4 regions of the Micromonospora sp. NPDC002389 genome follow, and region 1 is predicted to be linked to each of the others. Evidence: riboswitches for the same ligand, from Rfam matches in the RefSeq annotation. Region 1 holds a riboswitch; each other region holds the start of a gene.
The links. A riboswitch is a leader RNA that binds a small molecule or an ion and turns the genes downstream of it on or off. The one in region 1 is predicted to bind cyclic di-AMP.
Positions count from the first base shown of each region.

Region 2: another riboswitch for cyclic di-AMP. It lies ahead of ABT008_RS10200 (C39 family peptidase); the one in region 1 lies ahead of ABT008_RS23380 (coiled-coil domain-containing protein).
Region 3: another riboswitch for cyclic di-AMP. It lies ahead of ABT008_RS12835 (coiled-coil domain-containing protein); the one in region 1 lies ahead of ABT008_RS23380 (coiled-coil domain-containing protein).
Region 4: another riboswitch for cyclic di-AMP. It lies ahead of ABT008_RS19775 (NlpC/P60 family protein); the one in region 1 lies ahead of ABT008_RS23380 (coiled-coil domain-containing protein).

Region 1 is NZ_JBEOWP010000013.1:99,265-101,458, reverse strand. Features, by position in the region: gene ABT008_RS23385 (P-loop NTPase family protein) at 207-812, shown strand; cyclic di-AMP (ydaO/yuaA leader) riboswitch at 998-1,130, shown strand; gene ABT008_RS23380 (coiled-coil domain-containing protein) at 1,135-2,194, shown strand, end outside.
Region 2 is NZ_JBEOWP010000004.1:289,051-291,244, reverse strand. Features, by position in the region: gene ABT008_RS10205 (hypothetical protein) at 1-296, shown strand, start outside; cyclic di-AMP (ydaO/yuaA leader) riboswitch at 605-746, shown strand; gene ABT008_RS10200 (C39 family peptidase) at 966-1,829, shown strand; gene ABT008_RS10195 (CDP-glycerol glycerophosphotransferase family protein) at 1,936-2,194, opposite strand, start outside.
Region 3 is NZ_JBEOWP010000005.1:453,970-456,163, forward strand. Features, by position in the region: gene ABT008_RS12830 (YibE/F family protein) at 1-646, shown strand, start outside; cyclic di-AMP (ydaO/yuaA leader) riboswitch at 813-943, shown strand; gene ABT008_RS12835 (coiled-coil domain-containing protein) at 948-1,964, shown strand; gene ABT008_RS12840 (carbonic anhydrase) at 2,048-2,194, opposite strand, start outside.
Region 4 is NZ_JBEOWP010000009.1:322,397-324,590, forward strand. Features, by position in the region: gene ABT008_RS19775 (NlpC/P60 family protein) at 1-753, opposite strand, end outside; cyclic di-AMP (ydaO/yuaA leader) riboswitch at 766-902, opposite strand; gene ABT008_RS19780 (C40 family peptidase) at 1,082-2,095, opposite strand.

The sequences.
Region 1 (2,194 bases):
ACCTGCGGCGCCACCGGTAGCCGTAGCGGCCGGTGTAGAGGGTCAGCAGTCCGGACCATCGCCCGGTCTCCATGTGGTGTAGAACGTCGTCCTCGGTGTGGGCGGGGCTGAGGGGCCTCGCTCCCCTGGGCCGGGAGACGGCTGACGGGGCGGTCGTCCAGGGTTGTGTAGCAGCTGTGATCAGCGCGCCGGATAGGGTGCCCGTCATGCCAGCACACGAACTTCGGGCGCGTCCTGTGAAGGCGAAGCGCGTGCTCATCCTCGGCGGTCCTGGCAGTGGAAAGACGACGCTTGCACGCACGTTGGCAACGCTGCTGTCCGCGCCGTGTCGCGAGTTGGACAGGCTGGCGTATGACTCTCCGGACGGTCGTAACGAGGCTCCGTTCTGGCAGTGGACACGGACCTCTGATGGTGTCCGTCGGGAACGCGCGGCCGAACTCGCCACCACTGAAACCTGGGTGGCGGAGGGTTTGTATGCCGGCTGGACCTCAGCGTTGCGCGACGCTGCCGACGTCGTCGTCTGGCTCGACTTGCCGACGCGGATGACGACCTGGCGGGTAGTGCGGCGCGCGATTGAGCACCGACTACGCGGTGGCAGTGACTGGGATGTCCGGTCAGCCGTCCGCGTAGCGCGTGGATCGCGCAGCTACCGTTCCCGACCCCTCGCGACAGCCGAGCAACTGCATGAACGGGACGGGGCCAACGGAACCCGCACGCTTGAGCAGTTCGTCAGTCTGGTCGCGGACAAGACCATCCGTTGCCGCACTGCCGCCGACGTCCGTCGCACCACCGACTGGCTGAGCAGTGCATAGCTGAAAAGCCACTCGCCGGATCGTCGCCTGGACCGTTTGGGCACTGGACAAAAAGCAACCAAAATCCGTTATGTCTGGTTTACTGGTGATCAGGGGAACACCAGGAGTCACACCGGCTGCACCAGCCCCACCAGCACCGGTAGGCTCGGACCCGGTCTCCGCCAGGCGGCACTCGACGGTGCCGGCGGTGACCGCCGCCTAATCGCCTGCCAGGGCGAACCGGGGAACCATGTTCCAGGGGTGCATCCGCGTCCAGCGGTAGGGATCTTCCGTCCCGAACCCGTCAGCTAACCCGGTCGGCGGCTGACGGAAGGACATGTGCATGCCAGCAGTGGCAACCGTGAGACCGGCCGCCCGTACGGCGGCCCTGATCGCTGCGGGGCTCGCCCTCGCCCTGGGCGCCGCGCTCGCTCCCTTCAGCGCCGCCTCCGCAGCCCCCGGTGACGTCGGCGACGAGGGCGGCACACCGGCGCTGCGCGCCCAGTTGGAGGCGGCCAGCAAGGGCTACCTCGACGCCAAGACCGCCCTGGACCGCTCGGTCGACCGGCAGAAGAAGCTGGCCGAGCAGCTCACCACGACCGAGGGTCAGCTCACCGAACGCAGCGACAAGGTAGCCGAGATCGCCGCGCAGGCGTATCGCGGCGGCCGACTCGGTGCCGCGTCGGCGCTGCTCAACAGCGGTTCCCCGGCCGGTTTCATGGACCGCGCGGCGGCGCTGGACGCGGTGGCGGCCAATGAGGAACGCGCGCTGCGGGACCTGCGGACCACCCGGGACGAGGTCAGCAAGACCAAGCAGGCCCTCGATGTCGAGGTGCAGGAGCAGCGCAAGCAGGTGGCCGTGATGGCCAAGCGCAAGGAGCAGGCCGAGCGCTCGCTGACCGTGGCCGAGGAGCGCGCCGAGCGCGCCGAGCGGGCTGCGGCACAGGAGCGGGCCAGCCGGACCCCGGCACGCGGCGGCGGTTCCAGCAGCCCCACGGCCAAGCCGGCACCGCGCAACGCCAACGGCTCCTGGCCGGCCGAGTCGTGCAGCGTCAACGACCCCACCCCGGCCAACGGCTGCATCACGCCCCGCACCCTGCACGCGCTCAACCAGGCCAAGGCGGCCGGCTTCACCCGGTACGTCTCCTGCTACCGCGCGGGCGGCTCGGGTGAGCACCCGAAGGGTCGGGCCTGCGACTTCGCGGCGCAGAAGAACGGCTTCGGCGGGGTCGCCACCGGCGGCGACCGGACGTACGGCAACAACCTGGCGGCGTTCTACGTCAACAACGCCGACCGTCTCGCCGTGCTCTACGTGATCTGGTACAAGCAGATCTGGCTGCCGAGCAGCGGCTGGCGGACGTACAGCGGCGCGCGGGGCGACCCGTCCAGCGACCACACCAACC
Region 2 (2,194 bases), on a different contig from region 1:
ACGTGCTGGCGCGTCGGGCCGGCTGGGATCCCCGACTGCACCCGGCCGAACAGGAGGTCGTCCTGGCCCGGGTCGTCCGCGACAACCACCGGGCCGCGTACCGGGTTGCCGCCGAGCGGGAACGGGCCGCCTGGCGGGAGGCCGAGCTGGCCACCGAAGCGGCACGGGTGCTCTCCGCCGAGGCGTACGCCGCCGCGCAGCGCCTGCGGCCGAACCTGCTCCCGGCGCCCGCCGTCACCGCCGTCGCACGTCCGGCCGCAGCGGTCCTTCGGTGGCGCCCGGCGCGCGTGGGGTGACCCGGCTCGGCGACCGGATAGTCCGGCCGGATTGGGTGAGCCCGGTCACATCCCTCGGCCAAGCGGACGCCGAGGCGCGAACCGCCCGAGACGTGATGCGATGCCCGGAGACATTGTCTGCGGGTGGTCCCCCTGTCACCGCCTGTTGCGTCGATCGCCGTCGGTCCCGTTGCGCGACGTCGCTGACCGAACGCCCGAAAATCATCGACCTGGATCATGTTTACGCAGGTCAGAGCGGGTTGGCAGGGCAATGACCGGCCAGTAGTGTCGGCCCGTCCGATGCGGTACCCGATCGCAGGAGGCGACGCCGCATCGACCCGCCTAATCGTGGTCTCACGAACCGGGGACCCACCGCACCACTGGGGTGAATCCGCGAGCCTCGGCTCGCGGTAGGGCCATCTTCCCGCCCGAACCCGTCAGCTAACCCGGTCGGCGGTGTCGGAAGGAGCTTTCCTCTCGTGCATCCCCTCGTGGTACCCCTCTTGTTCCTCCACGGCACTGCGGTGCCCGCGCTCACCGGGCCGTCAGCCGCGAGCTGACTGCGGCCACCGCCACCGCCCGGTCGACCGGGCGCAGCCCCTCGCACGGCCCGTCCGCCCACTCGGGCGGTCCTCGGCATGTCCTGTCGAGCTGACCGCCGGAGCGGTTCGCCGTGCCTCCCTGAGCCCCGTGGAGGACTCCGTGAAGCAGACCGTCACGCGCCAGCTACGCCGGCTGGCCACCGAACGCCCCTACCAGGTCGTCGCCGCCTCGGCCGCCGCGCTGGCGCTGGCCACCGGTGCCGGTGCCGTACTCGTCGGCACCGAGGACACCCCGGCCACCGCGCACACCACGACCGCCGTCGCCGAGTTGCGCGGCGACACCGCGGTCTCCCGCGCCGAGGCCCGGGTGGAGCCGACCCCGTCGACCCCGCCCAGCAGCGCGGCCCCGAGCAGCGCCGCGCCGTCGCCGTCGCCCTCGCCGAAGATCACCTCGGCGGCTCCCTCGCCGGTGGCGACCAGTGCGAAGGCCGCACCGAAGGCACCGGCGCGGAAGGTCCTGGACTACGACTTCCAGGCGCAGACCACCGGCTACTACTGCGGCCCGGCCGCGGTACGCAACGCGCTCAGCGCCGCCGGTGTCGACCGTGACCAGGACACGCTGGCCGCCCAGCTCGGCACCACGTACGCCGGCACCAACTCGGCCCAGGACACCACCCGGGTGCTCAACGCCACGGTCAAGGGCGAGCCGTACTCGACCACGATGTTGCCGGGCGGCTCGGCCAGCCCGGCGCAGATGGACCAGCTCCAGGCCGACGTGGTGGAGGCGATCACCGACGGGCGCGGTGTCGTGGTGAACGTGGCCGGCAGCGCCACCGACACCGACGGCGGCTGGCACTCCTTCCCCGGCGGCCACTACGTCGCCGTGGTGGGCTACGAGGACGACGGTCGACTGGTCAAGATCGCCGACTCGGCCGACGCCTCGTACTACTCGTACTGGATGACCACCATCGATCTCGCCCACTGGGCTGCCACCCGCGGCTACTCCTCCTGAGATGTAAGGAAGGGTCCCCTGCTAACGCCTCGTGCATAGCAGGGGACCCTTCCTAACATCCAGGGCGGCGGTGCTGGCCCTGCTCGACCCCTGGCGCTGAGACCGCTCAGGTGGCGCTGGGCAGCGCGGCGTCGGTCGTGGTCCGTGGTGCCGGGGCGGTCCAGGTCGGGTCCAGCTCCCGCCGGGCGGCGGCGAGGAACGCCTCGGCGTACGACTCGGCCGGGAAGTCGCCCAGGTAGCGCCGACGGGTCGCCCAGCGCGCCTCGGCGAGCGGATCGGTGTCGAGCAGCCGGGTCAGCACGTCGTCCAGGTCGGACATGTCCCGGCGCAGCACGTAGCCGGTGGCGGCGAGGGGGAACCGCTCG
Region 3 (2,194 bases), on a different contig from region 1:
CACCCACCTGACCGGCTTCGGCAGCGAGGACGCCACCACGCTGTCCATGTTCCGGGGCGACGTCGACCTGCACGGCCTGCTCCTCGCCGGCATCATCATCGGCTCGCTCGGCGTGCTCGACGACGTCACGGTGACCCAGGCCGCCGCCGTGACCGAACTGCGTCACGCCAACCCGAGCTTCACCCGCCGGGAGCTGTACCGCTCGGCGACCCGGGTCGGCCGGGCCCACATCGCCTCGGTGGTGAACACCATCGTGCTGGCGTACGCGGGCGCGTCGCTGCCGCTGCTGCTCCTACTCACCGCCGACACCCGCGCGCTCGGCCAGATCGTGACCAGCGAGTTCCTCACCCAGGAGATCGTCCGCAGCGTGGTGGCCACGCTGGGGCTGGTCGCCGCCGTACCGCTGACGACCGCACTGGCCGCGCTGGTGGTCACCGCCGGACGGCGGGACACGCCGGAGCCCGGCGGGCCCGGCGGGCACGACGACGGGCCGGACGGCGACGGCCCCACTCCCCCGACTCCCCGGCCCGGCACGGACCGGACCGAGGCCCTGCACGCGCTCAGCACCGCGCGTGCGCGTGACACACTCCCCGCCACCGGATCGCGGTGGCCCGACCCGGACAGGAGCACGGACACCACATGGTGACACCCCGCAGCGTGACCGCCCCTGCCGACACGGTTCGTGCCCGTGTCGTTGGTCACTCATCGCGATTACGAAATGACGTATCTAGCCGGGTTCGGGGCGTAGATACCGACATCGACCGTCGGGTAACCTCACTGCCGGTCACCGCCGAAGGCGCGCACCGGCGCCTGCGGTGCCACCGCCCAATCGCCGTGAGGCGAGCCGGGGACCCAGGTAGGTGGGGTGAATCCGCGTCAGCGGTAGGGGCCACTTCCGTTCCGAACCCGTCAGCTAACCCGGTCGGCGGTCGATGGAAGGGAAAGAAGTGACGGCACCCCTACGCCGCTGGATGACACCCGTGGTGGCCGTGTTCGCCGCGTTCGCCGTGTTCGCCGGCCCCCTGCCGGCCATGGCCGCGCCGAACCCACCCGCGCCGGCCGAGCACGACGACGACCCGCCGATGCTCAACGACCTGATCGAGTCGGCGAACCGCGACTTCTCCAAGGCCAAGAACCAACTGGACAAGTCCAAGAAGCGGCAGCTCAAGCTCGATCTCGAACTGCGCCGCGCAGAGGCCGACCTGGAAGCGCTCAGGCCGCAGGTCGCCGAGATCGCGACGCAGTCGTACCGGACCGGCCGAGTGGGCGCGATAGCGATGTTGTTGCAGAGCAACGCGCCGGACTCGTTCATGGACCGGGCCTCCGCCCTCGACGAGTTGAACCTGTTCAACGACAAGAAGCTGGGCGAGGTCAACACCGTCAGGGAGCGCGCCGACCGGGCCAAGCTCGCGTCCGACGCCGAGGTGCGCGAACAGCAGAAGCTGACCAACGACATGGCGCGCAAGAAGACCGAGGCGGAGAAGTCACTCCGCCTGGTCGGTGGCGAGAGCCTGACCGGCGGCCTGGTGGCCGCGACCTCGCCGGTCGCCCGGGTCGCGCCGAACCGCGCGTCCGACGGGAGTTGGAAGCCGGAGTCGTGCAACCAGAACGACCCGACCACGTCGGGCTGCATCACGCCGCGCACGCTGCACATGTACAAAGAGGTCAAGCGCGCCGGCTTCAACCGCTTCGTCGGTTGCTGGCGGCCCGGTGACAAGTTCGAGCACCCCAAGGGCCGGGCGTGTGACTGGTCGTTGCAGAACAGCGGGTTCAGCCCCTGGCACAACAACGACACCCGGATCTACGGCAACAACCTGGCGGCCTTCCTGGTCCGCAACGCCGACCGGCTCGGCATCTACTACGTGATCTGGAACCGGCAGATCTGGTTCCCGACCGAGAACAGGTGGCGGTCCTACAGCGGCCCGTCCAACCACACGGACCACGTGCACGTGTCGCTGTACTGAGCACCGTCCGGGTGACCTGCGAGGGCCGCTCCGCCGTCTGGCGGAGCGGCCCTCGTCGTCCGTGTCGGTGACAATCCGGCGGGTCAGCCCACGGGCGTGACCACACCCGCCATCTCGGCGGGCTCCGCCGCGACGGTCCGCACCTCACCGGCGGCCAGCCGGTACGACATGCCCACCACCGCGCACCCGCCTGCGGCCACCTCGGCGGCCAGCGCCTCGGAGGACTCCAG
Region 4 (2,194 bases), on a different contig from region 1:
CCACGAGTACGGCTTACCGATCTGGGCGCACGCGAAGGTGACCGCCTCACCGGCCGGGCCACCCGGGTAGGTGGCCGGACAGGGCGCCGGCCGCAACGGACCACCACCCCCGTCGTCGTACGCGCGCAGCCGCAACCGTTGCAGCCGCTCGATCTCGGTGTCGATCTGCCGCCGCTTCGCGGCCAGGTCGGCCTCGGTGCGGGTCAGCTCGGCGGTGGTGCGGTCCAGTCCGGCTCGGGCGGCGGCGAGTTCGTCACGCAGTTCGCGCGCCTGGCGTACGTCCTCCTGCTGGAAGCGGGCGTACCGGTCGAGCAGGCCGAGCTGGGCGACGACCTCGCTCGGCGACCGGCTGCCCAGCAGCGTGTTCACGGCGCGGACCGGCTCGCCCCGGTACGCCCGCGCGGCCAGCGCGCCGACCCGCTTCATCGCCTCGTCCACCTGCTGTTGCAGTGGGGCGATGCGGGCGGTCAGGGCGTCCGCCTCCCGGCGGGTGCCGGCCAGGTCCTGTCGGGTCGCGTTGTGTCGTTCGATGACGGCTTCGAGCCGGTTCCAGTCCTCGTCGATCTGGCGCTCGATGTCGTCGACCGTGGGGTCGGCGTGGGCCGCCGTCGCGCCGCCGGTCAGCAGAACGGCGGTCGCGGCGAGTGCGGCGAGTGCGGTGGTGCAGCGGTACCAGCGGGATCGCGGCGCATCCGTCGTCGGGCCGGGCTTCGCCGACCGGTACGACGGAGGCCGCGGGGCATGGTGTGCCACCGGGCTGCGTACTCCTTCTTCCCAGACCGCCTACCGGGTTAGCTGACGGGTTCGGGCGGGAAGGGGGCGCCCTACCGCGACCATCGCGGACTCACCCCGGGAACCTGGGTCCCCGGCTCGCTCGGACAGCGACTCGGCGGTGTCGGACCGTCACCGCCCCGGGTGGGCGGTCCTGCCAGCGGCCCGACGATTGACCAGCGTAGGGACGACCAGCGTCGATACGCAACACACCCACACCGTCACTCTCGGTGCATTAATCCGACAACGAAGAAGGCCCCCGGTCGCTTGACCGAGGGCCTTTCGTCGTTCCTGCGTACGCGCTCAGGCGTCAGCCGGGTCGGCGGAAGCCGGCGACCGGCATCGTCGTGATCGGCGAGACGTTGACCGGCTTACCGGCCCGTGGTGAGTGGACCATCGTGTTGTTGCCCAGATAGAGCCCGACGTGACTCACGTCGCTGCGGAAGAACACCAGGTCACCAGGGCGGGCCTCGGCCCGGGAGATGACCTTGCCCTCGCGCCACTGGGCGCCGGTGAAGTGGGTGAGGTGGATACCCGCCGCCTTGTACGCGTACTGGGTGAGACCGGAGCAGTCGAACGAGTTCGGCCCGGTGGCACCCCAGACGTACGGCTTGCCGACCTGCGCGCAGGCGGTCCGGATGGCCGTCCGGGCCGCGTCGCTGACCACACCGTTGATGGTCGGGCAGTTGGTGGTCTTGACCGTGGTCACCGGAAGGGACCGCTCCAGCCGCTTGATCTCGGCGTCGATCTGCTTCTTCTTCGCCGCGAGCTGCTTCTGCTTGGCCTCCTGGTCGACGATCAGCGCGTCGAGCGTGGCCTTCTGGTCGTCGTACTTCTTGCGGATCTTCATGACGCCCTCGAGCTGACGGCGCTCCTCCCAGGCCAGCCGGTCGAGGAGGGCCATCTGCTCACCGAGCTGGTCCGGCTTCGCGTTCAGCAGCACCGCGCCGAGTTCCTGCGACGGGCCGGTGATGTAGTACCGGGAGGCGAGGCCGGCGACCCGGTTCATCGCCAGCTCCGTCTCCAGCGCCAGCGGCTGGATCTTCTTCTCCAGCTTGTCGGCCTTCTCGCGGTTGACCCGCAGCTCCGAGCGCACCTTGTTGAACTGCTCGATGGTGGGTTCGAGCTGCTGCCACTGCTTGTCGATCTGGCGCTCGATCTCGTCCACCGACGGCTCGGCGTAGGCGGGCGCGGCGACCATACCGGCACCGACCGCAGCGGCGGCGACCAGGACGACCAAACGGCGAGCGACCTTGCGCAGCCCGCGCGCGGGGGTGGGGCGTCCCGGCGCATGACGATGGAGGGGCATGGTTGCCACCGGCACCGACTCCTTTGCGACCGACCACCGGGCGTCCCGCTAGCGGTAAGGGGCGAGACAGACGACCCACGGCGGTCGGTGCCCCACATTAGGGGAACGCGCGCG